DNA from 3 places in the Oryzihumus sp. genome. Region 1 is predicted to be linked to each of the others. Evidence: predicted binding sites of a transcription regulator. Region 1 holds the regulator's gene; each other region holds the start of a gene.
What was found. The regulator Rex, encoded in region 1, represses fermentation and respiration genes when NADH is low (regulators of the CRP and FNR family bind a similar motif). The targets are predictions, from matches to a motif close to CTTGTGAANNNNTTCACAAG.

Region 1 (7,808 bases):
GCTCGGCCAGCTCGTCCGCCGGGCTGGCCTCGCCGACTTCTCCCCGGACCAGATGCAGTTCCTCGCCTTCGGGCGAGGCATGGACACCACCCGCATGCGCGAGGTGCTGCACCTCGAGCCGCGCTTCACCACGCGGGGCGCCTTCGAGGACTTCGCCCGGCACTCCGGCCCCCTGGTCCCTGGTGCCGACATGGTGGCCGCTGCGGTCGACCAGCTCGCCGGCTCCGCGGCCGGCGTCCTGTCGCACGCGCTCGGCCCGGGGAGGAAGAGCTGATGGACGACCCCAACGTCGTGCCCCTGAGGGCGACCCCGGGAGCCGAGGCCTCCGGGGCCGGCCAGGCCCGTCGCCCGCGCCCGTCGGGTGTCGACGCCCTGGCCGCGGGTGCCGCCCGGGCCAGCGGTGAGCGGGCCAAGCGGCGCAGCACCCCGCTCATCGGCGACCCCGCGGACAACGGCGCCCCGCCGGTCAAGGCCCACCGGCCCCGCCCGGTCGCCAAGCCAAGGCCCGTTGCCGCGGCGGAGGGCAAGGCCAGGACCCGCGCCAAGGGTGAGGCGCGCCGCACGGGCACGCGCCGCACCGCACCTGCGACGGCGCCAGCCCCCGAGCCCCAGCCGACCGAGGCTGCCCCGGCGGCCGACCGCATCCACGTCAGCGGGGTGGAGGAGCTGGTCCGGGCCGCCGTGAGCATCCTGCGGACCGCAGCCCAGGCCGCGGGCCTGTCCGGTGAGGAGGTCGAGCGCCAGGTGGCCGGCACGCTGGCCTTCCTGCGCCGCCGGCTGACCGGCGACTACACCGTCGACGACTTCGGCTTCGACCCCGACTTCACCGAGCACGTCTACCTGCCGTTGCTGCGCCCGCTCTACCGGTCGTGGTTCCGCGTCGAGGTGCGGGGCATCGAGAACATCCCCGCCGAGGGCGGCGCGCTGGTCGTGGCCAACCACTCCGGCACCGTGGCGCTGGACTCGCTGATGACCCAGGTGGCGGTGCACGACGAGCACCCGGCTCACCGGCATCTGCGGATGCTCGGCGCCGACCTGGTGTTCCAGACCCCCGTGGTCGGCGACCTGGCCCGCAAGAGCGGCTCGACCCTGGCCGCCAACGCCGACGCCGAGCGGCTGCTGTCCTCCGGCGAGCTGGCCGGCGTGTGGCCCGAGGGGTTCAAGGGCATCGGCAAGCCGTTCAGCGAGCGGTACAAGCTGCAGCGGTTCGGCCGGGGCGGCTTCGTCTCGGCGGCCCTGCGCACCGGCGTGCCGATCATCCCGTGCTCGATCGTCGGCGCCGAGGAGATCTACCCGATCATCGGCAACATGAAGGCCGTTGCCCGGCTGCTCGGCGCGCCCTACGCCCCGATCACGCCGACCTGGCCGCTGCTGGGGCCGCTCGGTCTGATCCCGTTGCCCAGCAAGTGGATCATCGAGTTCGGCGCCCCGGTGGAGACCGACTCCCTGGGGCCGCAGGCGGCGGACGACCCGATGCTCGTGTTCGACCTCACCGACCAGGTCCGCGAGACGATCCAGCAGACGTTGTACTCCCTGCTGATGCAGCGGCGGTCGGTCTTCTTCTGAGCCGGCGGGTCAGGGGAGCTTGGGCAGGGTGGGGGTGGTCAGTGTCTGACCGAGGCCACCCACGACGCCACCCACGGTGCCCACCACCGAACCGACCGGGTCGGGCACGGGCAGGCTGATGGAGGCGGAGCTGCCCGAGGGGCTGACCTTGACGCCGCCGGAGCCCACGCTGGCGCCACCGACGCCCGGGAGGGAGGCGCTGATGCCCCCGGAGGGCTTGCCTCCGGACGAGCTGCCGCCGACCGTGGCGCCGGGCAGCGGCACCGAGATGGAGACGCCCGGGAGGGGCGAGGCGGACACCCCGCCGCCGCCCAGGCTCACCGAGCCGGCGGACGGCACGAGCGGGGGCAGCGAGGCGGTGCCGCTCGGCAGGCCAAGGCCGCGCACCGGCGTCGTCGGGACTGCGGTGCTGGACGGCAGGGAGGGCAGTGAGGCGGGGCCGTGCCCACCGCCCGTGGTGTCCAGTGCCGAGCAGGCCGACCCGCACACCGCCACCTTGCGGGCCACCGCCTCGTCGCCGAGCTGGAGCACGGAAAGCAGCCGGTCGACCGCGGGCACGCTGGCCGCGGGAACGCGCGAGCGCAGCGCCTGGACCTGGGGCAGCGCCCGTGCGGTGAAGTCCTGGACCGCGATGAGGGCCTGCTGGTCGTGGTCGCGGTCGTACAGCGCGAGGAGGGTGCGCTGGCCGCCGAGCGTGGCGTCGTAGGCCGCGCCGAGGGCCTCGTCATAGGGGGCCGGGTCGGTGGTCCCACCGTCGGCGAGGTCGCCGGCCTCGGAGATGTGCTGCTGGGCCTGGGCGAGCAGGGTCAGCCCGCGGTCGTGCTCCGAGCCGGCGAGCTGGACCGCGGCCGTGTCGAGCAGCTGCTTGACGGGGTAGAGCGCCGTGCCGGGCAGGGCTGCACGCGAGACGACACCGACGGCCGCCGAGGCGACCAGCACGGTGGCGGCAGCACCGACCAGCACCCGCGGCAGGCCCTTGCCGATGACGAGCACCAGCGGGCCACCACCGGGGACCTGGCGAACGGCGGCCGGCCTGGCGGGGCGGGCGGGCAGCGTCTGCGCCTCAGCCCGCAGCCGCGCGCCGAGCTGCTCGACGAACTCCGGGCGCGGGGCGCACGCGGGACCGTCGAGGGTGGGGATGCGCGAGGCCGTGCCGACGAGGGCCGCGATCTCGTCGTCGGCGGCCGGAGCCCCCTCGAGTGCGCGGTGGAAGAGGTCGGCGCGGCGGCTCAGCAACGGCATACCGGCGTTCCCTCCCCTGTGGTGGTGACTGTTGAAGACTGCGGCCCCATGCGTGTGGTTCGTCCTGAGAACGACGGGTCGGGCCGGAAGTTACGCAGGCGGAGGTTCGCGCTCATCGCTCAGAGCACCTCCCCGTCCAGGGCCCGGTGCAGGGCGCGGACGGCCCGCAGCTGCAGCTGCTTGACGGCCCCCTCGGACTTGCCGATCACGGCGGCCGTCTCGGCCAGGGACAGGCCCTGCAGGAAGCGCAGCACGACGCACTCGGCCTGCTCCGGCTTGAGGTCGCGGACAGCCTCGAGCAGGCGGGTGTCGCGCAGGTGCTGGAGCACCTCGGTCTCCGGCGCGTCGACCCGACGGTCGGCGTCGAGCATGTCGGCGGTGCTGACCTCGAGGCGGAACCGCGCCGACTTGGCGTGGTCGGTGATGAGGTTGCGGGCGATGGTCACGAACCACGCCGCGATGTCGCGACCCTGCCAGGAGAAGGAGTCGATCCGGCGCAGCGCGCGCACGAACGTCTCGGAGGTGAGGTCCTCGGCCAGGTGCCGTGATCCCACGCGCACGTAGACGTAGCGGTAGACCAGGTCGACGTAGCGCTCGTAGAGCAGCCCGAACGCCTCGGCGTCGCCGCCCTGGGCCAGCTCGACGAGGGCGGCCACCCGGTCCATGTCCTCCGGGACGCCGCCTGGCTGCTGCAGCGCGGTGCCGCCCCCGCCGGGCGCCCCGCCGCCGGCCGCGGCGAGCAGGACGCGGAGGCTGTCCAGGAACGACCGCGTGGCGTCGCCCAGGCCGTGGTCGGGCAGGACCGGTATGCCGGCCGGCACCGGGGCAGGCGCAGCCCACCGCGCCGCACGGGCGCGGCCCCGGCGCGCGGGCATGCTCACGCGACCCTGCATCCTCCGGCTCACGATGGGGCAACCTCCTCGGCGGACAGTCTCCCCAAAGTCGCCCGAAATGTCAGGGGGGTCCGGCGTGAAACCCGCCTCGGGCGGCCCTCAGCGGCGCAGCCGGCGGGCCGAGGCCGCCGCGAGGGCTCCGGCCAGGGCCGTGGCCCCCGCCGCCTGGAGGCCGAGCTTGGCCGCCTTGCGCTTGGTGCGGTAGTCGCGCACCTGCCAGCCGTGGGCACGGGCGTGCTCGAGCAGCCGGGCGTCGGGGTTGATCGCGTAGGGGTGGCCCACCAGGGACAGCAGCGGGATGTCGTTGGCCGAGTCGGAGTAGGCCGAGCAGCGGGACAGGTCCAGCCCCTCCTGCTCCGCCAGGGCGCGCACCGCCACCGCCTTGGCCTCGCCGTGCAACGGCTCGCCCTCGAGGCGACCGGTGTAGAGGCCGTCCTCGGTCTCCGCCACCGTGCCGAGCGCGCCGGACAGGCCGAGCCGCCGGGCGATGACCTCGGCGACCTCGATCGGCGTGGCCGTGACCAGCCAGACCCGCTGCCCGGAGTCGAGGTGCATCTGCGCCAGGGCGTGCGTGCCGGGCCAGATCTTCTCGCCCATCACCTCGTCGTAGATCTCCTCGCCGATCTCGGTCAGCTCGGTGACCGAGTGGCCGGCGACGTAGCCCAGGCCCTGCTCGCGGATCTTGGCGACGTGGTCGAGGTTCTCCCCGACGGCGAGGAACCACGCCTGCTTCCACAGCATCGCGGCGATGTCGCGGGCGCCGAAGAACTTGCGCCGGTAGAGGCCCTTGGCGAGGTGGAAGACGCTCGCGCCACGCAGCAGCGTGTTGTCGAGGTCGAAGAACGCGGCGGCGGTCGGGTCCACCGGCACCGCCAGGGCGTGGTCGAGGCCATCCGGCAGGTGGACAGCAGCGGCGACGGTCTCGTGCTCGTCGGGCCCCGCCGGCAGCTCCATGACACCAGCCTAGACCGGGCCGGAGGGGGCGGCCGCGCGGCATACAGTGGTGAGGTGCCTGCCACCCCCGCACCGCGCATCACCCTGATCGGCAAGCCGGGCTGCCACCTGTGCGACGACGCCCGCGAGGTCATCTCCCGGGTGGCCGACGATCTCGGCGTCGGCTGGCAGGAGTGGTCGGTGCTCGAGGACGAGGAGCTCCTCGCGGAGTACGCCGAGCAGATCCCGGTCACGCTCGTGGACGGCCGCCAGCACGACTTCTGGAGGGTCGACGAGCGGCGCCTGCGCGCCGCGCTCGGGGGCTGAGCCGCGCATTGTCGGTGACATCGCTCACCTACCAGACGGCGGGGTCGGTTCGCGACTTTGTGCGTGTGTTCACAAAGACCTACCCTGAGGTGAACCCACGCGCTCCAGTCCGGCCTTGTGACGTCCGGACCTGTACGGAAGGAGCCGGTGCGACAGTGACCGCCGACCCCGCAGCCCGTCGAGGAATCCCCGACGCGACAGTTGCCCGGCTACCTGAGTACCTGCGTGCCCTGACGGACCTCGCCGAGCGAGGCATCACCTCCGTCTCCTCCGAGGAGCTCGCGACCGCGGCAGGGGTGCGTTCGGCCAAGCTGCGCAAGGACCTCTCCCACCTCGGCTCGTACGGCGTGCGCGGGGTCGGCTACGAGGTCGACCTGCTCGCCTACGAGATCTCCCGTGAGCTCGGCCTGACCCAGGACTGGCCCGTGGCCATCGTCGGGCTGGGCAACCTCGGGCACGCCCTGGCCAACTACTCCGGCTTCGTCACCCGCGGCTTCCGCGTCGTCGCGCTGCTGGACCACGACCCTGACATCGTCGGCCAGCACATCGCCGGGGTGGCTGTCCGCCCGATGGACGACCTCGAGCGGGTCGCCGAGGTGGACGGCATCGCCATCGGCGTCATCGCCACCCCGGCCGCCTCCGCGCAGGGCGTCTGTGACCGCCTCGTCGCCGCAGGCGTGCGCTCGATCCTCAACTTCGCCCCCTGCGTGCTGTCGGTGCCCCACGGCGTCGACGTGCGCAAGGTCGACCTGTCCATGGAGCTGCAGATCCTCGCCTTCCACGAGCAGCGCAAGGCCCTCGCCGCCCGCCGCACCCCGCTGCGCGAGGTGATCCGGTGAGCGTCGTCGTCCTGGGCCTCTCGCACCGCACGGCCCCCATCCCGGTGCTGGAGTCGGTCTCCCTCGACGCCGAGGGCGTGGCCGCGCTGGCCCGCACCGTCCGGGCCGGGGAGAGCGTGCACGAGGCCGTCGTGGTCTCCACCTGCAACCGGCTCGAGGTCTACGCCGAGGCCGCGACCTTCCACGGTGCAGTCAACGAGATCGGCGAGGCGCTCGCCGCCAGCTCGGGTGTGCCGCTGGGCGACCTGCGTGAGCACCTCTACGTCCACTACGAGGACCGGGCCATCGCCCACGCGTTCACGGTCGCCTGCGGGCTCGACTCGATGGCGGTCGGCGAGGGGCAGATCCTCGGCCAGCTGCGCGAGGCCCTGCGCACCGCCCAGGCCGACGGCCAGGCCGGCGGCACCCTCGCCTCGCTGTTCCAGCAGGCGCTGCGGGTCGGCAAGCGGGCCCACTCCGAGACCGAGCTGGACACCGTCAGCGTGTCCCTGGTCGAGGCCGGGCTGGCCCGGGCGGCGCGCGCCCTCGGGCCGCTGGAGCAGACGCGGGTCCTCGTCGTCGGCGCCGGCTCGATGAGCAGCCTCGCCGCGACGACCGTCGCCCGCGGCGGCGCCGGTGACCTGGTGGTCATCAACCGCACCCGCAGCAAGGCCCAGCGGCTGGCCACCAGCACCGGCGGGCGGTCCCTGCCGTTCGAGGACCTGCAGCAGGCGCTGCGCGAGGCCGACCTGGTCATCTCGTGCACCGGTGCCGTGGGCCACGTGCTCACCGCGGACATGGTTGCCCGCGCCGCCATCGACCGGGCCGGTCGCCCGCAGGTGCTCGTGGACCTCGCCCTGCCGCGGGACGTCGACCCGCGTGCCGCCGAGGTCGAGGCCGTCGACGTCGTCGGGCTCGAGGAGCTCGGCGCCGACCTCGCCCCGGGGCAGGTGAGCCCGCAGCTGCAGCAGGTCCAGGACCTCGTGACCGCCGAGGTCGCCGCCTACCTCACCGGCCGCCGCGCCCAGGCCGTGGCACCCACCGTCGCCGCCCTGCGCTCCCGCGCCGCCGACGTCGTGGCCGCCGAGCTGTCCCGCCTCGAGCAGCGGCTGCCCCAGCTGGACGAGACCACCCGCGGCGAGGTCCAGCTGGCAGTGCACCGCGTCGTCGAGAAGCTCCTCCACGCGCCGACGGTGCGGGTCAAGGAGCTGGCCGGCGAGGGCCAGGGTGGCGACTACGCCCAGGCCCTGCGCGAGCTGTTCGACCTCGACCCGCACGACGTCGCGGCCGTCTCCGTGCCGCCCGAGGGGAGTGGTCTGGCGTGACCCGCCTGCGCCTGGGCACCCGCCGCTCGGCCCTCGCGACCACCCAGTCCGGGTGGGTCGCCGACCAGCTGCGCGCCCTCGGCCATGAGGTCGAGCTGGTCGAGATCACCACGTTCGGTGACACCTCCACCCAGCCGCTGTCCGCGATCGGCGGCACCGGCGTCTTCGCCGCGGCCATCCGCCAGGCGCTGCTGGCCGGTGAGGTCGACCTGGCCGTGCACTCGCTCAAGGACCTGCCCGTCGCCCCCGAGCCGGGCCTGACCGTGGCCGCGGTGACGCGCCGGGAGGACCCCCGCGACGCGCTGGTCGCCCGCGACGGCCTCACGCTCGGCGAGCTGCCGGCCGGCGCCGTGGTCGGCACGGGGTCCCCGCGCCGGGCGGCCCAGATCGCGGCCCTGGGCCTGGGCCTGGACGTCCGCGCCATCCGCGGCAACGTCGACACCCGCCTCCGCCTCGTGCACGACGGCAAGGTCGACGCGGTGGTCCTCGCCGCCGCCGGTCTGGCCCGTCTCGGCCGCCTCGACGAGGTGACCGAGCTGATCGACCCGCTGCAGATGCTGCCCGCCCCCGGGCAGGGTGCCCTCGCCGTCGAGGTGCGCAGCGACGACCCGCAGGCCACCGCGGCCGTGCGCCCCCTCGACGACGCCGACACCCGGGCCTCGGTCACCGCGGAGCGCGCCCTGCTCGCGGCACTCGAGGCCGGC
Region 2 (7,808 bases), on a different contig from region 1:
CTGCGTCACGCAGGCCGGCTCCGTCGTGTGCGGGGGTCAGCGCGGCAGCGCCGCCGCCTCCCGGGCCAGCTGCTCGACCCGGCCCCAGTCCCCAGCCGCCACGGCGTCCTTGGGGGTCAGCCACGACCCGCCGACACAGCCGACGTTCGGCAGCGCGAGGTAGTCGGCCGCGTTGGCCGTCGTGATGCCGCCGGTGGGGCAGAACCGCAGGTGCGGCAGCGGGCCGGAGACGGCCTTGAGGAACTCCACGCCACCACTGGCCTGCGCCGGGAAGAACTTCATCGCGCCGAGGTCGTGCTCGGCCAGGGTCATCATCTCGGTGAGGGTGGCCGCCCCGGCGAGCAGCGGCATACCGCTGTTGAGCGCGGCGGACAGCAGGCCAGCGGGCGACCCGGGAGTGACCAGGAACTGCGCGCCGGCCCGCTGCACGGCGTGCACCTGCGCCGGGGAGGTGACCGTGCCCGCGCCGGTGACCATGCCGGGCACCTCGGCGGCCACGCGCTCGATCGCGGCCAGGCCGGCGGCGGTGCGCAGGGTGATCTCGATGATCCCCACGCCGCCACGCAGCAGCGCCTGGGCCAGCGGCACCGCCTGCTCGACGTCGTCCACGACGACGACGGGTATGACGGGGCTGACGGCGAGCAGCTCGGCCGCGGTCCGGGGGTGGTTGGTCTCGGCGACGCTCGTCATGAAGTGCTCTCCTGCAGGTGGTGGGCGGGCGTGGTGACAGTGTCCACCGCGCCGAAGACGTGGGCGCCCTGGTCGGCGCGGCCGACCAGGTGGCGCAGGCCGGCGAACAGCTCACGCCCGGTCCCGAAGGTCTCGCCGCCCGCGGTGGTGACCGGCTCCCGGCCCTCCCACTCCTGCTCGGCGACGAGGACGTCGAGGGTGCCGCGGTCGGCGTCCAGCCGGACCACGTCGCCGTCGCGGAGCCGGGCGATGGGACCGCCGTGGACCGCCTCCGGCGTCACGTGGATCGCCGCCGGGATCGCCCCGGAGGCACCGGACATGCGTCCGTCGGTGACCAGTGCGACCTGGAAGCCGCGCTTCTGCAGGACACCCAGGGACGGGGTCAGCGCGTGCAGCTCCGGCATGCCGTTGGCCGAGGGGCCCTGGTCGCGGATGACCACGACGACGTCGCGGTCCAGCTCGCGGCGGGAGAACGCGGTGAGGAAGCCGACCTGGTCGGTGAACACGCGCACCGGCGCCTCGATGAGCCGGCGCTCGGGGGCGACGGCGGAGACCTTGATGACCGCGTGGCCGAGGCTGCCGCTGAGCACCCGCAGGCCGCCATCGGGGGCGAACGGGTCGCTGGCCGGGCGCAGCACGTCCAGGTCGGTGCTCGCCGCGGCCGGCTCGCGCCAGGTGAGGGCGCCGTCCTCGAGGGCCGGCATCCGGCGGTAGCGGTCCAGGCCCGGGCCGGCCAGGGTCAGCACGTCCTCGTGCAGCAGCCCGGCGTCGAGCAGGGTGCCGACGAGGAACGGGGTGCCGCCGGCCGCGTGGAAGTGGTTCACGTCCGCGCTGCCATTGGGGTACATCCGGGCGCACAGCGGCACGACCCGCGACAGGTCGTCGAAGTCCTCCCACGTGAGCTGGACACCGGCCGCGGCGGCCATGGCGACCAGGTGCATCGTGTGGTTCGTCGAGCCCCCGGTCGCGAGCAGGGCGACGACGCCGTTGACGACGACCTTCTCGTCCACGACGTGGCCGATGCCGTAGGACCGGTCACTGGCGGCGATCTCGGCGACCCGGCGCGTGGCCTCGGCGGTGAGCGCCCCACGCAGCGGGTCGTCCGGCGAGACGAACGCCGCGCCGGGCAGGTGCAGGCCCATGACGTCCATGAGCAGCTGGTTGGAGTTGGCGGTGCCGTAGAAGGTGCACGTGCCGGGCGAGTGGTAGGACGCGGTCTCGGCGGCGAGCAGCTCCTCGCGGCCGACCTCGCCGGCGGCGTGGGCCCGGCGGACGGAGGCCTTCTCGGCGTTCGGCAGGCCGCTGCTCATCGGGCCGGCGGCCACCATCGCCACCGGCAGGTGGCCGAAGGCGAGGGCGCCGGCGACGAGGCCGGGCACGATCTTGTCGCACACGCCGAGCATGAGGGCGCCATCGAACACGTCGTGGGAGAGCGCGATCGCCGTCGACATGGCGATGACGTCCCGGCTGAACAGGCTCAGCTCCATGCCGTCGCGGCCCTGCGTGATGCCATCGCACATCGCGGGCACGCCACCGGCGACCCGGGCGACCGCGCCGAGGCCGCGCGCGGTGTCCTTGATCTGCTGCGGGTAGTGCTCGAACGGCGCATGCGCGGAGAGCATGTCGTTGTAGGACGTGACGATGCCGAGGCTGACGGCGCTCTCCCCCGACATGGCGGCACGGTCCGAGCCCCCGCAGGCGGCGACCGCGTGGGCCAGGTTGCTGCAGCCGAGGTCGGCGCGGGTCAGGCGCCCGCCACGCTCGGCGGCAGCGTGCTGGATGCGCGAGAGGTAGTCACGGCGGGTCTGCCGGCTGCGCTCACGGATCCGCTCGGTGACGTCGGCGACGACGCGGTGCACGGCAGGGGTGTGGGGACGGCTGGGCATGGTTCTCCTCGCAGGTCGCGGCGGCCCCGAAGGGCTGGCGGCGAACGGCGACGGTGGCGCCCGCAGTCACGCTTGTGACGGCGTTCACGCTAGAGCACGGGTCGGGGTTACCGGCAAGTACGCCCCGCCACGTCCCGCGATCCGGACCGGCAGCCTCAGGGCTGGCGGCGCTCCACCCGCCACGCGGACGGGTCGTCGAGGTCGCCCTCACCGGCCCGGACGAAGACCAGCCGGTCGTGCAGGCGGTCGCGCCGGCCGGCCCAGAACTCCACCTCGTCACAGGTGATGCGGTAGCCGCCCCAGAACGGCGGCACCGGCACGTCGTCGACCCCACCGCGGTCCGGCCACTGCGCCGCGTATCGCGCGTAGGCGGCTTCCAGCCCCTCGCGGCCCTCGATCACCTGCGACTGCCGCGACGCCCACGCGCTGACCCGGGAGCCCCACGGGCGGTGGCCGAAGTAGTCGCGGACCTGCTCCTCGGGCAGCCGGTGCGCCGTGCCCCGGAAGCGGACTGCGCGATACATGGCCGGCCAGGTGAGGGAGGCGGCGATGCCGGCGTTGCCGGCGAGCTGCCGGCCCTTGGCCGACTCCAGGTTGGTGACGAAACCCGGGCCACTGGGGTCGAAGAAGCGCATGAGGACGGTGCGCACGTCGGGGCGGCCGGCGGCGTCGACGGTGGCCACCGACATCGCGGTCGGCTCGGGCACGTCGCCCTCTGCGGCGGCCCGCTCCCGGGCAGCCTCCAGCCAGGCGCTGGCCTGCCGCCACGGTGTGGCGGCGAGGTGCTGCTCGAGCAGTCCCTCACCGAGGTAGTCGTGGCGGTCCGCAGGCGTCATGGGTCGAAGGCTAACGACCCTCGAGCACGGTGAGGCCGAGCTGGGCCGCGAAGGCGGGGGCGAGGTCGTAGAGCTGGGACTGGGCGATCGTCGCGCCGGCCAGGCTGGTCACGCCCCTGGGCGCCCGCAGGTCGGCACCACTGAGATCGACCCGCTCCAGGCGGGCGCGGGAGAAGTCGGGCTCGACCAGCTGGCAGCCGTCGAAGCTGACGTCGACCAGGGTGGCCTCGGCGAAGTCGACCTCCCGCAGCACGGCTCCCTCGAACCGCACGTCCTGCAGGGTCGCCCCGCGCAGGTTGAGGTAGTCGACCTTGCCCCCGCGCACCGCGACCCGGCGCAGGTCGGCGCCGAACGCCTGGACCGCCGCCAGACGCGGGTCGCTGACCACGACGTCGAGCCAGGAGGTCTCGGCCAGGTCCGGCGCCACGCCCTGCAGGTCGGCGAGGACGCAGTCGGCGAAGCGGGCCCCGCGCAGCCGGGTCTCGTCCAGGCGGCAGGCGTAGACCCCGCACTCGAGGAACCGGGCGTCGCGCCCGTCCTGGCCGGACAGGTCGAGGTCACGCAGCTCGAGGGCGTCGTACTCCCCTGCCTGCTCCAGGCCGGCGTCGCCGAAGGGCTCGAGGTCGGGAAGGTCGACCTCGAGGCGGCGGGGGGCTCGTGCCATGGCGGACTCCTTGTGCGGGAAGGGCGAACGGTGTCCTCCACACGGACCGCACCGTTCGCTCGACGCGGGACACGGTGCAGAATGGCAGGCGCCCCCGACACCGCGGTCGGGTGCAGGGACGGAGTGCTTTGATGACCGACAGCGACTTCAAGCCCGGACTCGAGGGTGTCATCGCGTTCGAGACCGAGATCGCCGAGCCCGACAAGGAGGGTGGCGCGCTGCGCTACCGGGGGGTCGACATCAACGACCTCGTCGGCAAGGTGTCGTTCGGCAACGTGTGGGGGCTGCTGGTCGACAACAAGTTCAACCCGGGCCTGCCACCGGCGGAGCCCTTCCCCCTGCCGGTGCACACCGGTGACGTGCGCGTCGACGTGCAGAGCGCACTGGCCCAGCTCGCCCCCGTGTGGGGCTTCCGCCCGCTGCTCGACATCGACCCGGCGCAGGCCCGCGACGACCTCGCCCGCGCCTCGGTGATGGCGCTGTCCTTCATCGCGCAGTCGGCCCGCGGGCAGGACCGCCCGATGGTCCCCCAGCGCGAGGTGGACAAGGCGCAGACCATCGTCGAGCGGTTCATGATCCGCTGGCGCGGCGAGCCCGACCCGCGCCACGTCGAGGCGGTCGACGCCTACTGGGTCTCCGCGGCCGAGCACGGCATGAACGCCTCCACCTTCACCTCCCGCGTCATCGCCTCCACCGGCGCCGACGTCGCCGCCTGCCTGTCCGGCGCGGTCGGGGCGATGAGCGGCCCGCTGCACGGCGGCGCACCCTCCCGGGTGCTGCACATGATCGAGGGCGTGGAGTCCTCCGGCGACGCCACCGCCTACGTCAAGGACGTGCTCGACAAGGGCGAGCGGCTCATGGGCTTCGGGCACCGCGTGTACCGCGCGGAGGACCCCCGTGCGCGTGTGCTCCGCGCGACGTGCGAGCGGCTCGGCGCCCCACGCTTCGAGGTCGCCGCCGCGCTGGAGAAGGCCGCCCTGGAGGAGCTGCACGCCCGCCGCCCTGACCGGGTGCTGGCCACCAACGTGGAGTTCTGGGCCGCGGTGCTGCTGGACTTCGCGCAGGTGCCGGCGTCGATGTTCACGCCGATGTTCACCTGCGCCCGCACCGCCGGCTGGTCGGCGCACGTGCTCGAGCAGAAGCGCACCGGGCGCCTGATCCGGCCGTCGGCGCGCTACGTGGGCGACGGCCCGCGCCCCGCGGAGGACGTCGCCGGCTGGGACGCGCAGGTCGCCCCGGGTCACGCCGGCTGAGACCTCCGTCCCACCCGGCGGACCATCGCGTCCACGGGCTGGACGGTTTGCTTGAATGGGTCGCACCTGACAACGGCGTCAGAACTGCCGCAAACCGCCTCTGACCCGAAGGACGTCCCGTGACCGACGCCGCCATCACCATCCCCGCCGAGCTGCTGCCCCAGGACGGCCGGTTCGGTTCCGGCCCGAGCAAGGTCCGCCCCGAGCAGGTCGACTACCTCGCCTCGCTCGGGCGCACCGTGCTGGGCACCTCCCACCGCCAGGCCCCGGTGAAGAACCTCGTCGGGGAGGTCCGCGAGGGCCTGCGCGAGCTGTTCTCCCTGCCCGAGGGCTACGAGATCATCCTCGGCAACGGTGGCTCCACGGCGTTCTGGGACATCGCCGCGTTCGGCCTGGTGCGCGAGCGCGCCCAGCACCTCGCGTTCGGCGAGTTCTCCAGCAAGTTCGCGACCGTGACCGACAAGGCGCCCTTCCTGGGCAGCTCGAGCGTCATCAAGGCCGAGCCCGGCACCCTGGCCGCGCCCGTCGCCGAGGCCGGGATCGACGTCTACGCGTGGCCGCACAACGAGACCTCCACGGGCGTCATGGCGCCGGTCCAGCGCGTCGCGGGCGCCGACGATGACGCTCTCGTGCTCGTCGACGCCACCTCCGGTGCCGGCGGCCTGCCGCTCGACATCACCCAGAGCGACGTCTACTACTTCGGCCCGCAGAAGTGCTTCGCGGCCGACGGTGGGCTCTGGCTCGCCGCGTTCTCCCCGGCCGCCCTGGCCCGGGTCGACGAGATCGCCGCCACCGGCCGCTGGGTGCCGGACTTCTTCAGCCTGCCGACGGCGATCGACAACTCACGCAAGAACCAGACCTACAACACCCCGGCCGTCGGCACCCTCGCCCTGCTCGCCGAGCAGGTGCGCTGGATCAACGGCAACGGCGGCCTGGACTGGGCGGTCAAGCGCACCGCCGACAGCTCCTCGCGGCTGTACTCCTGGGCCGAGGGGACGGCATACACCTCGCCGTTCGTCGCGGACCCGGCCGCGCGCTCCCAGGTCGTGGGCACCATCGACTTCGCCGACGAGGTCGACGCCGCAGCCGTGGCCAAGGTGCTGCGCGCCAACGGCGTGGTCGACGTCGAGCCCTACCGCAAGCTGGGTCGCAACCAGCTGCGGGTCGCGATGTTCCCCGCGGTCGACCCCGAGGACGTCTCGGCGCTGATCGCCTGCGTCGAGCACGTGGTGGCCCAGCTGGGCTGAGGTCCCACCCCCGCCGGGATCGACGAGACCCACACCACCGACGGGTTGGTGTGGGTCTCGTCGATCTCGCGGGGTGGTCCGCGCCCGGATCAGACCTTGGCGGTGGTGGCCACGAGCGCCACCCACAGCCCACCCGGCGCGAAGGCCAGCGGCTTGCCGGTCGCGTCGGTGAACGTCGTCGGCGCCCCGGCGCTGGGCCGGGCCCACCGCCCCTCGATCCGCCTGCCGTCACGGAACAGGACGACCCGGCCCGAGCCCACGGTGTGGGTGTACTGGGAGGGGTTGCCGTTGACGTCGATGTCGCGGCGGTCCGGCACGATCGAGCAGAACTGCACCAGGACGTTGGGCTTGCCCAGCACCACCCCGCCGGCCGTGGTCAGCCTGCGCCCGCCGATGGTGCGCACGTAGCGGTGCCGCGCGGCGTCCCAGACGAAGGTCACGGTGGTCGCCCCGACGGACGTGCGGACCTGCGCGGCGGCCGGCGCCGAGGCCAGCCGCGGGTCGCTGGAGGCGAAGCGGAAGCCCACGTCGCGCACCCCGTCTCCCTTGACCCGCTTGGCCACCACGGCCAGGTCGGCCACGAGGTTGTAGGGCGCGGGACGGGACCGGTCGCGGCTGAAGCCCGGGCCGCCCCGGTCGTTGACCACCGTGCGCAGCGGGGATCGGTCGATGATCGGGAGCACCGGCCGGGCGCCCCCGGAGAAGACGAGGACGACCCGGCCGTACTGCGCGAGCAGCTCGGGGTCGCTGGTGCGGACGCTGCGCACCGCCTCGACCCGGGGCCGGTGCCCGGAGAAGACCGCGAGCATGCGGCTCAGCCCACCCTCGGCCTGCTCGAGGTAGATCACGTCGGCCTGGTCGATCCCCCGCGAGGGCCGGCCGTTCTCGGTGTCGTCGACCTTGACCGCGATGACGGGGCCGGACGGGGGCGCACCCAAGCCCGTCAGCGGGTTGACCGCCGGCGCGCCGGCCGTGGTCGTGGCGGAGCTCGGCGGGGTGCTCGGCGCGGCGGCCTTGCGCGGGCTGCCGCTGGAGCAGCCCGTCACGCCGGCCATGGTGACCGCCAGCACCACGGTCCCCGCCCAGAACCTGGGCAAAAGGTGCAGACCGGACGGGTTTCGTGATGACATGTCGGGCCCCTCTGCGCAGCGTCCCACGGCGCCTGCAGCGTATGCCGGGTGGCTGGGGAAGTGACGGATCTCAACCGCGTGGCGGCAACCGTGACTTCCTCC
Region 3 (7,808 bases), on a different contig from region 1:
ACGGCCCAATCCTAGGGGCGCCCGTCCGGCTCATGCCGCCGGGGCCATCTTGGACAGGGCGGTGATCAGCCGGTCGCCCGCGGTGCCGCCGTGCGGCTCCGCGAGGTTGGCCATCACCTTCAGCAGGAACTTCATCAGCGTGGTGCGCGGCAGGCCGTACTTCGTGGCCAGGCGCATCACCTCCGGGTTGCCGATCGCGTGCGCGAACCAGCGGCCCAGCGTGAAGTAGCCACCGAGCTCGTCCTTCATCACCTTGGGGTAGGTGGCGAGGACGCGCTCGCGCTCGGCGTCGCCCGGTCGGGCCAGCGCCTGGGCGACGAGCTCGGCGCCGACGCGCGCGGCCTCGAGGGCGTAGTCGATGCCCTCGCCGTTGAACGGGTTGACCATGCCGCCGGCGTCGCCGACGAGCAGCAGGCCGTCGGCGTAGAGCGGGCTGCGGTTGAATCCCATCGGCAGCGCCGCGCCTCGGATCGGGCCGGCGGAGTCGTCGTGCTCGAGGTGCCAGTCGGCGTCGATGTCCTCGACCCAGCGCCGCATGACGTCCTTGTAGTCGGTCTTCTGGAAGGCCGAGGTGGTGTCGAGCGTGCCGAGGCCGACGTTGGTGCGGCCGTCCTCGAGCGGGAAGAGCCAGCCGTAGCCGGGCATGAGGATGCGGTTGCCGGAGTCGTCGCGGGTCCACAGCTCGAGGTGGGACTCGAGGTAGTCGTCGCGGCGCGGCGTGCGGTAGTAGGCGCGGACGGCGACGCCCATGACGCGGTCCTCCCGCTTGGGCCGACCGACGGCGGTCGCCAGGCGGCTCGAGACGCCGTCGCTCGCGATGACCACGGGCGCGCGGTAGGTGACGGTGTCGCCCGCGGCCCGGCCCCGCTCGTCCATCCGTCGCGCAGTGACGCCGACGACCCGTCCGGCGGCGTCCAGGACCGGCCCGGTGACGCTGGTGTGCTCTTCCAGCCGGGCCCCGCGGGACTGCGCGTGCCGGGCGAGGGTCTCGTCGAGCTGGGCGCGCGTGCGCACCATGCCGTAGGAGGGGAAGTGGTCGGTCTCGGGCCAGTCGAGCTGCAGCGTGTGGCCGCCGCCCTTGATGCGCAGGCCCTTGGTGCGCTGCCACCCGGTCGTGTCGACGCCGAGGGAGATGAGCTCCTTGGTGGCGCGAGGGGTGAGGCCGTCGCCGCAGATCTTGTCGCGGGGGAACGCCGACTTCTCCAGGAGCAGGACGTCGAGCCCGTGGTCAGCGAGGTAGGCCGCGGTGGCGGAACCTCCCGGCCCGGCACCGACGACGATCACATCGGCGGTCTCGGTGGCCGGGGTTCCCGACGCGAGGGTCGCCCCTGCCCCGGTCTCGCTGTTGCTCACGGCTTCCTCACCATGCTGATTGCTGCCTGCACGCGCTTGTGAAGATCTTCACGAATACCGGGGAACTCTACGCCCGGACGTGGGAGCCTGCCGAACTGAGGCAGACCTAACCGGCCTTGACCGCCCGGTGCAGGGCCACGATGCCGCCGCTGAGGTTGCGCCAGGCCACGTCCTGCCACCCCGCCTCGGTGACCGTGCGCGCCATACCGGCCTGGTCGGGCCAGGCCTGGATCGACTCCGCGAGGTAGACGTAGGACTCGGGGTTGGAGCTGACCCGGCGGGCGATCGGCGGCAGCGAGCGCATGAGGTACTCGCTGTAGACCTTGCGGAACGCCGCGTTGGTCGGGTGGGAGAACTCGCAGACCACAAGGCGGCCGCCCGGCCTGGTCACCCGCAGGAACTCACGCAGCGCGCCGAGGGTGTCGGAGACGTTGCGCAGCCCGAAGGACATCGTGACCACGTCGAAGGACGCGTCGGCGAACGGCAGCCGCAGCGCGTCGGCGGCGGTGAAGCCCAGGTCGGGGCGGCGGCGGTTGCCGACCCGCAGCATGCCGAGGGAGAAGTCGGCCGGCACCACGTCGATCCCCGCGTCGGCGAACGGCTCGCTGCTGGTGCCGGTGCCGGCGGCGATGTCGAGCACCCGCTCCCCCGGCCGGGCGTCGACGGCGCGCACGACGGCCTTGCGCCAGAGGCGGTCCTGGCCGAGGGACAGCACGTCGTTGGTGACGTCGTAGCGGCCCGCCACGTCGTCGAACATCGCGGCGACGTCGCGGGGACGCTTGTCGAGGCTGGCGCGGATCATGGGCCACATCCTCCCGTATGCCGTGTGGTGGCCTGCACGGCCACCACCGGTATGCCCCGGTGACTGGCTCGTGCAGGCCCCGTCACCGTGGTCCGGGGTCGGGCGCCCGGGCCCCGGTCGTAGGCTTGCTCTCCGTGACCACCGAGCCCGCACCCGTCCCGCCGCCTCCCGCGGCCGGGCCGCTCGTGGCGCGCACTGTGGCGCTCGAGGACCCCGGCGCCCTGCTGTCGCTGCTGCCCGGCCACGTCTCCCCCGAGGCGATCTCCTCGTGGGTGCGCCGCGGCGAGGGGCTGGTCGGCTGGGGTCGGGCGCTGGTCTTCGAGGCGGGCGGCCCGCAGCGGTTCGCTGCCGCCCAGGAGTGGTGGCGGGAGGTCGTCTCCCGGGCGGTGGTCCGCGACGACGTGCTGCTCCCGGGCACCGGCCCGGTCTGCTTCGGCTCCATCGCCTTCGCCGACGACTCCCCTGCCGGCGCCTCCCTGGTCGTGCCGGAGGTCGTCCTCGGCCACCGCGGCTCGCACTTCTGGCTCACCACGATCACGCAGGGCTCGAGCCTGCCGGCGGTCCTCACCCCCGGGCCGGGCGAGCCCCCGGCGGCCCCGCGCGAGGTCGCCTTCGCCGACGGGGCCCTGTCCGGGGCGCAGTGGGGCGGGGCGGTCGCCGAGGCGGTGTCCCGCATCGCCGCCGGCGAGATGGACAAGGTGGTCCTGGCCCGCGACCTCGAGGTCGACGCGACCGACCCGATCGACCCGCGCTGGCTGCTGCAGCGCCTGGCCGAGCGCTACGACAACACGTGGGTGTTCGCCGTCGACGGCCTGCTCGGCGCCACGCCGGAGATGCTGGTGCGCCTCGAGAAGGGCCTGGTCACCTCCCGGGTGCTGGCCGGCACCATCCGCCGCACCGGCGACGACGAGCACGACCTGGCCCTGGCCGCCTCGCTGGCCCGCTCGTCCAAGGACCTGGAGGAGCACGAGTACGCCGTGCGCTCGGTCGCCGACGCGCTGGAGCCGCACTGCACCTCGATGAACGTGCCTGAGGCGCCGTTCGTGCTGCACCTGACCAACGTGATGCACCTGGCCACCGACGTGGCTGGCGTGCTCGCCGACGGCACCACCTCGCTCGGGCTGGCGGCCTCGCTGCACCCGTCGGCGGCCGTGTGCGGCACGCCCACGCCGGTCGCCGCACAGGCCATCGCCGAGCTGGAGCACATGGACCGCGGGCGCTACGCCGGGCCGGTCGGCTGGATGGATGCCAGCGGCGACGGCGAGTGGGGCATCGCGCTGCGCTGCGGGGCCTTCGACCCCGACGACGCGCGGCGGCTGCGGCTGTTCGCCGGCTGCGGCATCGTCGCGGGTTCCGACCCCGACGCCGAGCTGGCCGAGTCGGACGCCAAGTTCGTGCCGATGCGCGACGCCCTCGAGGCCCTCTGAGCCCGTCGCCTCAGCGCAGCGGGCCCACGTCGTCGGGCTCGTGCACCTCGTGCGAGGTGGCGGGGACCGGCGCGGCATACCGGGCAAGGGCCACGATCAGGGCCGCGAAGCCCGCAACGAGGAGCAGCGCCCGATCCAGCCCGACGTGGCTGGTGAGCAGGCCGATGGTCGGGGCCCCGAGCAGGAACCCGCCGTAACCGATCGTCGAGACGACGCCGATCGCCCGCTGGCCGCGGCCGGGCACCTCGCCGGCGGCGGACATCGTGGCGGGGAAGACGGTGGCCAGACCCAGCCCCCACAGCAGGCCGCCGAGGACGGCGGCACCCAGCATCGGCACGAGGCAGACCAGCAGCACCCCGGCACAGGCGCACAGGCCGCTGACCCGCAGCACCCACACCCGGCCGAACCGCTCGATCGCCGGCCCGCCGGCGAGGCGCCCGACCAGCATCGTCAGGTTGAAGGCGGCGAAGGTCAGCGCGCCGAACGCCGGCGGGGCGTCGCGGACGTCGACCAGCAGCAGCGCCAGCCAGTCGTTGGCCGCGCCCTCCCCGATGGCGGTGGACAGGGTGATCAGCCCGATCAGCACCTCCAGGGCGGTGATGCCGGAGCGGGTGGGCGCCACCGGCGCCTCCTCCGGTGTTACCTCGACGCCGGCGTGGTCGCCGATGAAGCGCCGGGTCGCGACGATGACGACGGCGAGGGTCAGGGCGCTGAACGCCGGCAGCTGCACCTGCAGGGGGAGGGTGAGCTTGGCGGTGAGCACCCCGACGAGGGCTCCGAAGAGGGTGCCGGCGGAGAAGCCCGCATGCAGGCGAGGCATGAGCGAGCGGCCCCGCAGCCGCTCGACGTGGTGGCCCTGGACGTTCATCGCCACGTCCCACATGCCGGTGGTGGCTCCGATGAACACGAGGGTCGCGGCGAGCGCGAGCGGTGACCCGGTCCAGGCGACGGCCACCCAGCCCAGGACGTTGATCAGCGCGACGACCCGGACGGTGGCCCTGCTGCCCCACCGCTCCACCACCCGGCCGGTCCACGGCATGGCCAGCACGGAGCCGATACCGCCCCCGACCAGGGCCAGGCCCAGCTGGGCCGGGGTCGCGCCGACCTGGTCGCGCAGCTGGGGCATGCGGGCATACGCCTGCGCCATCAGCGCACCGTTGATCGTGAAGACCGCGACGACCGCGGGGACCGACCCCTTCACCGGTGTGTGCATGGGGTCAATCCTGTTGCATGCCCGGTCACGGTGGCGCGACGCTCCGTCCCATGGACAGTCAACAGCCCGGTGCCGGTGTCACGGTCGTCCCGCTCGGCCCCGGGGACCGTGACCGGCTGCTCGGCGTCGACGCGGCGGCCTTCTTCTTCGACCCGTCGCAGCACGACATCGCGCACGTCCTCGACTACTTCGAGTGGCCGCGGACCTTCGGTGCCAGCCGCGACGGCGGCACGACGCTCTGCGGCGTCTACACCGCCTTCAGCCTGGGCCTGACCGTCCCGGGTCCGCTGGACGCGCTGACCACGGTGCCCCTGCCCGGCCTGTCCTGGGTCTCGGTGCACCCCGACCACCGGCGACGGGGCGTGCTGCGGGCGATGCTGGGCCACCACTTCGCCCAGCTGCACGAGCAGGGCGTGGGGATCAGCGGGCTGCACGCCGCCGAGCCGGCCATCTACGGCCGGTTCGGATATGCCGTGGCCTCCCTCGAGGTGCACCTGTCCATGGGCCGCGGGGCCACCTTGACGGCGCCGGCGCTGGACGAGGAGGCCGGCCGGCTGGAGACCCGGTTCATGGCGATGGACTCCGACGAGGCACGGGCGCGGGTCCACCGGCTCCACGTCGCGGCCACGGCGTCGACGCTCGGCGCGGTGACCCGCTCGGACCTGATGGGCCGGGTGCTGTTCCGCGACCACCCGCCGGCGCGCGTGGGCCGGGAGCCCCAGCAGGTGATGTTCTGCTCCCGCGACGGCGAGACGACCGGCTACGCGAGGTTCACCCGCTCGGGCACCTGGGAGGACGGCAGCCCCAAGGGCACTGTCGCGGTCACCGAGGTCGCCGCGCTCGACGAGGCCTCGTTGCTGGCCCTGGCGCGGCGGCTGGTCGACTTCGACCTGACGACGACGGTGACGTTCGACCAGCGCTCGACCGACGACCCGCTGCTGTGGTGGGCCGGCGGACCGCGGGCCGTCGACATCTCGACCTACGACGGGCTGTGGCTGCGTCTGGTCGACGTCGGGCGCGCGCTGTCGGAGCGTGGCTACGCCGCCGCGTGCGACGTGGTGCTCGAGGTCGTGGACGAGGTGTGCCCGTGGAACCATCGGCGCTGGCGTCTCTCGGTCGACGACAAGGGCGTCGGACGGTGCTCGCCGACCACGGACCCTGCCGACCTGCGGCTGCCGGTGCAGGCGCTCGGCGCCGCCTACCTGGGCTCGCGCAGCATCGCCTCGCAGGCCCACCGCACCGTGGTGGAGGAGCTGCGGACCGGCGCGGTGCGGCAGCTGTCGCTGGCGATGCGGGCTGACCGCGAGCCGATGCCCGGGATCGCCTTCTAGGCCAGAGCTGTCGCCGCCGCCTCACGCAGGCGCGCGTGCAGGTCGCGGTGCCCGTCCCGCGGCAGCGGGATCTCGACGACCCGCAGACCCGCCGGACGGGCGGCGACGGCCGCCGTGAGCTCCTCGCGCGTGGTGGCGCTGGCATGGTCGACGCCGTGCGCGCGGCACAGGTCGGCCAGGGAGGTGCCCGTCGGCGTGCCGAAGATGCGCTCGAAGTCGGCGGCACGCGCCGGCTCCCCCGGCTCCAGCAGGGTGAAGATGCCCCCGCCGTCGTCGTTGGGCACCACCACGGTCAGGTCCGGGCGGGGCTCGTGCGGCCCGATGAGCAGGCCGTTGCTGTCGTGCAGGAAGGTCAGGTCGCCCATCAGGGCATAGGTGGGCCGCCCTGGGTGCGCCAGGGCCAGCCCCACGGAGGTGGAGACGCAGCCGTCGATCCCGGCCAGGCCGCGGCTGGCGACGACGGCCGCCCCGGTGGCCAGGGTCGTCGGGGTCAGCGCGAGGTCCAGGTCGCGGGCGGCGTTGGAGGAGCCGACGAACAGCGTGGCGTGCTCGGGCAGCGCGCCCGCGACCGTCGCGGCGACCCCGAGCCCCGACGGCCAGGCGCCGGCGATGACCGGCTGCGCGGCGGCGGCGACGGTGCGGCCGGCCTCGTGCCAGGCGCCGGCCCAGTCCCGGTCGACCGAGAGGTGCTCGTGGCCGGTGATCGCGGCCCACGGGTGGACCCGCGCAGCGACGTGGCCGGGGTCCGGCCAGCCGTGCGCGGGCGTGATGACCTCGACCCGGACCTCCGGCCGGCGCAGCAGGGCCGCGACCGCCCGGGCCAGGGTGTTCCGTCCGACGTCGAGGACCCGTGCGGGCAGGTGCTGCTCCAGCCACCCGGTGGCGGTCAGCAGCAGCGGCCCGTGCGGGGTCACCGTCGCCCGGTCGAGTGCGCCGAACGGTTCGGCCAGCAGCGGCCACCCGGTGGCCTCGACCAGCGAGGCGACCGCGGCGGCGGCGCTGGGGTCCGGCAGGTCGCCCAGCAGCACCAGGGTCCGCGGCTCGTCCTCCAATGGCTCGGCCACCGCGATGGCCCGGTCGGTGCGCACCCAGGGCGCCCCGCCGGGACGGCCGTCCAGCGGCTCGGGCCAGGGCTCGGCGTCCACGGTCGGAACGAGCGGCTCGCGCAGCGGCAGGTTGAGGTGGACCGGGCCGGGGGTGCCGCCGAGCGCGCCGGTCGCGGCCGCGCAGGCACGGCTGGCGGTCGAGCGCCACACCGCCACCTGCCCGGCGCGGCGCTCGGGTGCGCCGAGGTCGTGCAGCCAGCGGACCGGCATACCGAACAGGCCCGGCTGGGTGGTGGTCTGGTTGGCACCGGTGCCGCGCAGCTCCGGCGGGCGGTCGGCGCTGAGGACCAGCAGCGGCACCGCCGCATGGTGCGCCTCGAGGACGGCCGGGTGCAGGTTGGCGACGGCCGTGCCAGAGGTGGTGACGACCGGGACCGGACGGCGGGTCAGCTTGGCCAGGCCGAGGGCCAGGAACCCCGCGGAGCGCTCGTCCACGCGCACGTGCAGCCGGATCCGGCCGGCGCGGTCGGCCTCCTGCAACGCGTAGGCCAACGGCGCCGAGCGCGAGCCGGGGCACAGGACCGCCTCGCGGACCCCGTGCCGCGCGAGCTCGTCGACGAGGACGGTCGCGAGGGC

Region 2: a site for Rex is predicted at 2,648-2,667, ahead of edd (phosphogluconate dehydratase). Genes of this name have one in related genera too.
Region 3: a site for Rex is predicted at 1,389-1,408, ahead of ACXVGS_RS10745 (geranylgeranyl reductase family protein). Genes of this name have one in related genera too.

What each region holds. Positions count from the first base shown of each region.
Region 1 is NZ_JBTCWL010000036.1:4,629-12,436, reverse strand. It holds gene ACXVGS_RS10890 (NAD-dependent epimerase/dehydratase family protein) at 1-274, shown strand, start outside; gene ACXVGS_RS10885 (1-acyl-sn-glycerol-3-phosphate acyltransferase) at 274-1,566, shown strand; gene ACXVGS_RS10880 (hypothetical protein) at 1,576-2,808, opposite strand; gene ACXVGS_RS10875 (sigma-70 family RNA polymerase sigma factor) at 2,928-3,683, opposite strand; gene ACXVGS_RS10870 (HAD family hydrolase) at 3,801-4,655, opposite strand; gene ACXVGS_RS10865 (glutaredoxin family protein) at 4,710-4,961, shown strand; gene ACXVGS_RS10860 (redox-sensing transcriptional repressor Rex) at 5,117-5,800, shown strand; gene ACXVGS_RS10855 (glutamyl-tRNA reductase) at 5,797-7,104, shown strand; gene hemC (hydroxymethylbilane synthase) at 7,101-7,808, shown strand, end outside.
Region 2 is NZ_JBTCWL010000097.1:2,773-10,580, forward strand. It holds gene eda (bifunctional 4-hydroxy-2-oxoglutarate aldolase/2-dehydro-3-deoxy-phosphogluconate aldolase) at 37-690, opposite strand; gene edd (phosphogluconate dehydratase) at 687-2,576, opposite strand; gene pdxH (pyridoxamine 5'-phosphate oxidase) at 2,732-3,412, opposite strand; gene ACXVGS_RS17775 (pentapeptide repeat-containing protein) at 3,423-4,076, opposite strand; gene ACXVGS_RS17780 (citrate synthase 2) at 4,208-5,329, shown strand; gene serC (phosphoserine transaminase) at 5,449-6,576, shown strand; gene ACXVGS_RS17790 (DUF3048 domain-containing protein) at 6,666-7,622, opposite strand.
Region 3 is NZ_JBTCWL010000035.1:14,736-22,543, reverse strand. It holds gene ACXVGS_RS10745 (geranylgeranyl reductase family protein) at 31-1,353, opposite strand; gene ACXVGS_RS10740 (demethylmenaquinone methyltransferase) at 1,460-2,155, opposite strand; gene ACXVGS_RS10735 (isochorismate synthase) at 2,290-3,582, shown strand; gene ACXVGS_RS10730 (MFS transporter) at 3,593-4,795, opposite strand; gene ACXVGS_RS10725 (GNAT family N-acetyltransferase) at 4,846-6,126, shown strand; gene menD (2-succinyl-5-enolpyruvyl-6-hydroxy-3-cyclohexene-1-carboxylic-acid synthase) at 6,123-7,808, opposite strand, start outside.